DNA from 2 places in the Mesorhizobium sp. M8A.F.Ca.ET.057.01.1.1 genome. Region 1 is predicted to be linked to the other one. Evidence: predicted binding sites of a transcription regulator. Region 1 holds the regulator's gene; the other holds the start of a gene.
The links. The regulator PhoB, encoded in region 1, activates phosphate uptake and scavenging genes when phosphate is short. The targets are predictions, from matches to a motif close to TGTCATNNANCTGTCAT.
Positions count from the first base shown of each region.

Region 1 (3,411 bases):
CCATCGCCCGCATCTCCGGCGAGACGGCGCCGCTGCTCTTCACCGCGCTCAACAACCAGTTCTGGTCGAGCAATCTCAACGCGCCGATGGCCAGCCTGCCTGTCACCATCTTCCAGTTCGCTCTCAGTCCCTATGAGGAATGGCAGCAACTGGCATGGACCGGCGCACTCATAATCACCCTGACGGTTCTCGGCCTGAGCATTTTCGCCCGCAGCCTTACCGGACGCAGAGAGGACAGATGAAACCGATGTTGTCCACCGAGTTGAACACGCCCGAAGTGGCCGTGGATAAGGCCAAGATCGAGGTCAAGAACCTCAACTTCTACTACGGCCAGTCGAAGGCGTTGAAGGATATCAGCCTGTCGCTGCCCGAGCGCAGCGTTACCGCCTTCATCGGCCCGTCGGGCTGCGGGAAGTCGACGTTGCTGCGCGTCTTCAACCGCATCTACGAGCTCTACCCGAAGCAGAGCGCCGACGGCCAGGTGCTGCTCGACGGCCAGAACATCCTCGACCGCTCGCAGGATCTCAACCTCCTGCGCACCAAGATCGGCATGGTGTTCCAGAAGCCGACGCCGTTCCCGATGTCGATCTACGAGAACATCGCTTTCGGCGTCCGTCTCTACGAGAAGATCAGCAAGTCCGAGATGGACGGCCGTGTCGAACAGGCGCTGAAGCGCGCGGCATTGTGGACCGAGGTCAAGGACAAGCTCAACGCCAGCGGCCTCAGCCTGTCGGGCGGCCAGCAGCAGCGTCTTTGCATCGCACGCACCGTGGCGGTGAAGCCGGAAGTCATCCTGCTCGACGAACCGGCCTCGGCGCTCGATCCGCTGTCGACCGCCAAGATCGAGGAACTGATCGACGAGCTGCAGGCCGACTACACGATCGTCATCGTCACCCACAACATGCAGCAGGCGGCGCGCGTGTCGCGCCAGACGGCTTTCATGTATCTGGGCGAACTGGTCGAATTCGACAAGACCGAGAAGATCTTCACGTCGCCTCGCGAGAAGCGCACGCAGGACTACATCACCGGCCGCTTCGGCTGATATCACGCATACGAGGACCAGGATCATGGCCGAACACACAGTCGCAGCCTTCGATGAGGATCTCGGACAGATCAGCAGGCTTATCAGCGACATGGGCGATCTCGCCGGCACGATGGTCGGCGGTGCCACCAAGGCTCTGCTGAATTCCGACAACGCGCTGGCACAGCGCGTCGTCTCCGACGACGCCATCATGGATGCGCGCCAGCGCGAACTCGACGACCGCGCCATCACCCTGATCGCCAAGCGCCAGCCGATGGCCGACGATCTGCGTCATGTCGTCGGCTCGATCCGCATGGCGGGCGACCTCGAGCGCATCGGCGACCTTGCCAAGAACATCGCCAAGCGTGTCGGTTCCGTCGGCCTCGCCGCCACGCCGCGCGACTTGTCGCACTCGATCGACTCCATGGCGCAGCTGGTGCTGATCCAGGTGCAGGGCGTGGTCGAGGAATATGCGGCCGGCGATGCCGCCGCCCTCGCCAAGCTCAGGAATGACGACGAACGCATCGACGTCAAATATACCTCGGTGTTCCGCGAACTGCTGACCTACATGATGGAGGATCCGCGCAACATCACGGCTTGCACGCATCTCTTGTTCTGCGCCAAGAATCTCGAACGCATCGGCGACCATGTGACCAACATCGCCGAGAATGCGTATTATGTGCTGACCGGAACGCAACTGCCCGCCAACCGTCCGAAGCAGGACGAGACGGCGATGTCGGCGCCGGCGGCTTGACGATAGGATGATCTGCCAATGATCGCGCCACGCATCATGGTGGTGGAGGACGAGGAGCCGCTCGGCGTGCTCCTCCGCTACAATCTGGAATCGGAAGGCTACCAGGTCGAGGTGGTGCCGCGCGGCGACGAAGCCGAGATCCGCCTCCAGGAGAACGTGCCCGACCTCCTGGTGCTCGACTGGATGGTGCCGGCTGTTTCCGGCATTGAACTCTGTCGGCGCCTGCGAATGCGGCCCGAGACCGAGAGGCTGCCGATCATCATGCTGACGGCGCGCGGCGAGGAGAGCGACCGCGTGCGCGGCCTCTCGACCGGCGCCGACGATTATCTGGTCAAGCCGTTCTCGACGCCGGAATTCATGGCCCGGGTCAAGGCGTTGCTGCGCCGCGCCAAGCCGGAAGTGCTGTCCAGCGTGCTCAAGGTCGGCGACATCGTGCTCGACCGTGAATCGCACCGGGTCTATCGCAAGAAGAGCGAAATCCGGCTCGGGCCGACCGAGTTCCGGCTGCTGGAATTCATGATGCGCCATCCCGGCCGGGTGTTCTCGCGCAGCCAGTTGCTCGACAATGTCTGGGGCGAGACGATCTATATCGACGAGCGCACGGTGGACGTGCATGTCGGCCGGCTGCGCAAGGCGGTCAACAATGGCCGCATGCCCGACGTCATCCGCACCATCCGCGGGGCTGGATACGCGATCAGGGAAGACTAGGTCGAGGGCGGCTACGCCCCTGACTTCGTCATCCACGGGCGGCGCAGACCCGAGGATCCATCCCGGGACCTCGACGCGTCGCCGCAGTGCGGAATTCTGCACCGTTGCACTCTACGATCGAGGTCCCGGCATGGATCCCAGGGTCTCCTCGACGCCGCTTCGCGGCTGCTCCGCCCAGGGATGACGACCTTGAGGGTGCTCGGCCAACCTCCAGCATTGGTGGTGATTCACCGGAGCGTTAGCTCAGGCGATGCTCTTCCCAGCACCGCCTCTCGCCTGCACGCCCGGCGCGAAAATCTCCTGGTCGACGAAGCTCAAGGCGCGCATGGCGCAGCCTTCGCGGATGAGCGGCAGTTCGTTCGGCTCGGTGTCGAAGGAAATCGATTCCGAATGCTGGCCGCCGGCGGTCTGGGCGATGGCCTCGCGCAAGGCCGGCTCGATCAGGTCGAAGGCGGCGGCACTGACGCCGACCATGGCGACCGGCGCCGGGTCGATCAGCGCAAACAGACTGCCCAGCCCATAGCCCAGCGCCTCGCCGGCCTTGCGATAGGCTTCGCGCTCCGGTCCGTCTTTCTCCCTTGCCGTAGCGGCGAGTGTCCGCATCTGCGCGTCGCTGACATCGGCGACCGGTTCGGCGTCCTCGCCAAGCTGCCTGGCATTACGCCAGATGGCATAGTTGCCGGCATAGGCCTCGACGCAGCCGCGCCGCCCGCAGCGGCAGAGCGCGCCGCCCGGGCGATGGATCATGTGGCCGAATTCGCCGCCCGATGAATGCGTGCCGGTGAACAGCTCGCCCTTCAGCACCAGGCCCATGCCAATGCCGTGCGAGAGCAGGATGGCGATGAAGTCGTCGCGGTACCGTTGGGGGTCGCGCCAGCGCAGCGCCACCGCCATCATGTTGCAGTCGTTCTCCATCGTGGCGGGGATG
Region 1 is NZ_CP034454.1:771,960-775,370, forward strand. Features, by position in the region: gene pstA (phosphate ABC transporter permease PstA) at 1-242, shown strand, start outside; gene pstB (phosphate ABC transporter ATP-binding protein PstB) at 239-1,042, shown strand; gene phoU (phosphate signaling complex protein PhoU) at 1,068-1,775, shown strand; gene phoB (phosphate regulon transcriptional regulator PhoB) at 1,794-2,483, shown strand; gene EJ077_RS03555 (ROK family protein) at 2,727-3,411, opposite strand, start outside.

Region 2 (3,411 bases), 790 kb from region 1:
TCTATGACAGCTTCATCGCCTATCCGGTGCCGCGCAACCTGAACTATATGTGGACCTTCGGCGGCATCCTGGCCATCATGCTGGTCTCGCAGATACTGACCGGCATCGTGCTGGCGATGCATTATACGTCGGACAGCGCTCTCGCCTTCAATTCGGTCGAGAAGATCATGCGCGACGTGAATTCCGGCTGGCTCCTGCGCTACATGCACGCCAACGGCGCCTCGTTCTTCTTCATCGCCGTTTACCTGCACATCTTCCGCGGTCTCTATTACGGCTCCTACAAGGCGCCGCGCGAACTGCTGTGGATCCTGGGCTGCATCATCTACCTCCTGATGATGGCGACCGGCTTCATGGGCTATGTGCTGCCATGGGGGCAGATGAGCTTCTGGGGCGCCACCGTCATCACCGGCTTCTTCAGCGCCATTCCACTGGTCGGCGACTGGATCCAGCAACTGCTGCTCGGCGGCTTCGCCGTCGACAATCCGACGCTCAACCGCTTCTTCGCGCTGCATTACCTGCTGCCGTTCATGATCGCCGGCGTCGTCGTGCTGCACGTCTGGGCGCTGCATGTCGTCGGCCAGTCGAACCCGACCGGCATCGAGGTCAAGTCGAAGACCGACACCGTCGCCTTCACCCCCTACGCGACCATCAAAGACGCGTTCGGCATGATCGTGTTCCTGTTCATCTTCGCCTATTTCGTCTTCTTCCTGCCGAACTATCTCGGCCACGCCGACAACTACATCGTCGCCAACCCGCTGAAGACGCCAGCCCATATCGTTCCGGAATGGTACTTCCTGCCGTTCTACGCGATCCTGCGCGCCATCACCTTCAATATCGGGCCGATCAATTCCAAGCTCGGCGGCGTGCTGTGCATGTTCGGCGCCATCGTCATGCTGTTCCTGGTGCCGTGGCTCGACACTTCCAAGGTGCGCTCGGCGGTCTACCGGCCCTGGTACAAGCTGTTCTTCTGGCTGTTCGTGGCCGATGCCATCCTGCTGGGCTGGCTGGGCTCGCAGCCGGCGGAAGGCAGCTATGTGTTCATGGCGCAGATGGCGACGCTGTTCTACTTCGCCTTCTTCCTGGTCGCCCTGCCCGTGCTCGGCTTGATCGAGACACCGCGCAGGCTGCCGAACTCGATCACCGAGGCGGTGCTCGAAAAGAACAAGGGTGGCAGCGGACATCCGGCGGGCGCGACGGCAGCACCTGAGACCAAGGGCTGAGCGGTAGAGAATCTAAGGGGATTTGGCATGAAGAAGATTCTCACCTCGCTGGCGCTGGTCGGCCTTGTGGCCGCCGGCACTGGGGTTGCAGGCACTTGGGCGTTCGCGGCAGAAGAAGCGCACAACGCGGCGGCACCCACGCATTTCCCGATCAACGAGCCGAAGGAAATGAGCTGGAGCTTCACCGGCCCGTTCGGCACCTATGACAAGGCGCAGCTGCAGCGCGGCCTTAAAGTCTACAAGGAAGTCTGCTCGGCCTGCCATTCGATGAACCTGGTGGCGTTCCGCACGTTGTCGGACCTTGGCTACAGCGATGCCCAGATCAAGACGTTTGCAGCCGAATACACCATCCATGACGGCCCCAACGATGCCGGCGACATGTTCGACCGCCCCGGCAAGCCGTCGGACCATTTCCCGGCGCCTTTCGCCAATGAGGAGGCCGCCGCTGCCTCCAACGGCGGCGCCGCGCCGCCCGACATGTCGCTGCTGGCCAAGGCGCGCGGCGTCGAGCGCGGCTTCCCGCAGTTCGTCTTCGACATCTTCACCCAGTATGATGCCGGTGGTCCCGACTACATCCATTCGCTGCTGACCGGCTACGACCAGACGCCGCCCGCCGGCATGGTCATCCCGGAAGGCACCCACTACAATCCGTACTTCATGTCGGGCGTGTCGCTGAAGATGCCCAAGCCGCTCTCCGACGGCCAGGTGACCTATGACGACGGAGCGCCGCAGACCGTCGACCAGTATGCTCGCGACGTGTCGACCTTCCTGGCATGGGCGGCCGAGCCGCACATGGAGGACCGCAAGAAGACCGGCTTCCGCGTGCTGGTGTTCCTGCTTCTGTTCGGCGCCCTGGTCTACTTGACCAAGCGCAAGGTGTGGGAAGGCGTCGCTCACTAAGCGATGCCATAGTCTGGAATTCAAAGAGGGCGCCGCGAGGTGCCCTTTTTTGCTTTTTGGGTGGATAGCTCAGGCCACGCGTCGGCGGTGTCACATGGCCGTCATCGCACATCGCGATCCTGCGGTGCTCTCATCAAAGGATCACGCCCATGAAAAGATACGCATCGCTTGCGGCAGGCCTGCTGCTGCTCGTCGTTGGTTCCGCGGCCCGCGCCGAAGACGCAAAACCCTTCATCACCAACAAGGATGTCGACCTGACGATGATCCTGCCGCCGCCGCCGGCCAATGATTCGGCAGAGACAAAGGCCGAGTTGGGCGAGGTGCTGACCATGCAAGTCACGCGCACGCCCGAGATGGAAGCCCGCGCCATCGCCGATGCCGAGGAAAACGTCTGGCGTTTCGCCGATGTCATGGGGCCGAATTTCAACAAGGACAAGCTGCCGAAATTCAGCGCCTTCTTCGATCGCGTGGTGGAGACCGAAGGCGCCGTCGTCGATCCGGCCAAGGACGTCTGGAAGCGCCCGCGTCCGCACCAGCTCAGCGATCTCGTCAAGCCGGTGGTCAAGCTGTCGAGCTCCGGTTCCTGGCCGTCCGGCCATGCGACCGTCGGCACGATGATGGGCATCATCCTGTCCGACATGGTTCCGGAAAAGCGGGCGCAGATCATGGCGCGCGCGGCCGAGTTCGCCCACAACCGCATCGTCGGCGGCATCCATTATCCGTCCGACGTCGAGATGGGCAAGATTTCCGGCAGCGTCATTGCCGCGGTCCTGCTCAACCGCGAGGATTTCAAGGCCGAGTACGAAGTGGCCAGGGCGGAGCTTCGTTCCGATCTCGGCATGTAGGACCGGCCGGTAGCCATTTTTCCGAGCGGGGCGCCTTCGGGCGCCCCTTTTTCGTGTCGGCCACGGCCTGCACCCACGGCAAGGAAATCGCCTCGCGTTTGCTGCCACATCCTTTGCCGGATGTGCTTGTCTCGACCGTCACATCGCGCTAGCCGTTGTCGGCCGCGCCGGGTTACGATCGGCCCCGCGCCGTTTCGCTTCTGTCAGCTGGATCACCCGGAGCCGCTTCATGAAATCCTCTCTCGAAGACACGCTGCTGGCGTCGATCCGAACCATCCCGGACTATCCCCGGCCCGGCATCCTGTTTCGCGACATCACCACGCTGCTCGGAAACGCACGCGCCTTCCGCCGCGCCATCGACGAACTGGTGCATCCCTATGCCGGGCAGAAGATCGACAAGATCGCCGGCATCGAGGCGCGCGGCTTCATCCTTGGCGGCGCCGTCG
Region 2 is NZ_CP034454.1:1,561,278-1,564,688, forward strand. Features, by position in the region: gene EJ077_RS06970 (cytochrome b) at 1-1,220, shown strand, start outside; gene EJ077_RS06975 (cytochrome c1) at 1,248-2,120, shown strand; gene EJ077_RS06980 (acid phosphatase) at 2,270-2,965, shown strand; gene EJ077_RS06985 (adenine phosphoribosyltransferase) at 3,195-3,411, shown strand, end outside.
Region 2: the regulator PhoB is predicted to act here: its motif matches at 2,209-2,225, upstream of EJ077_RS06980 (acid phosphatase).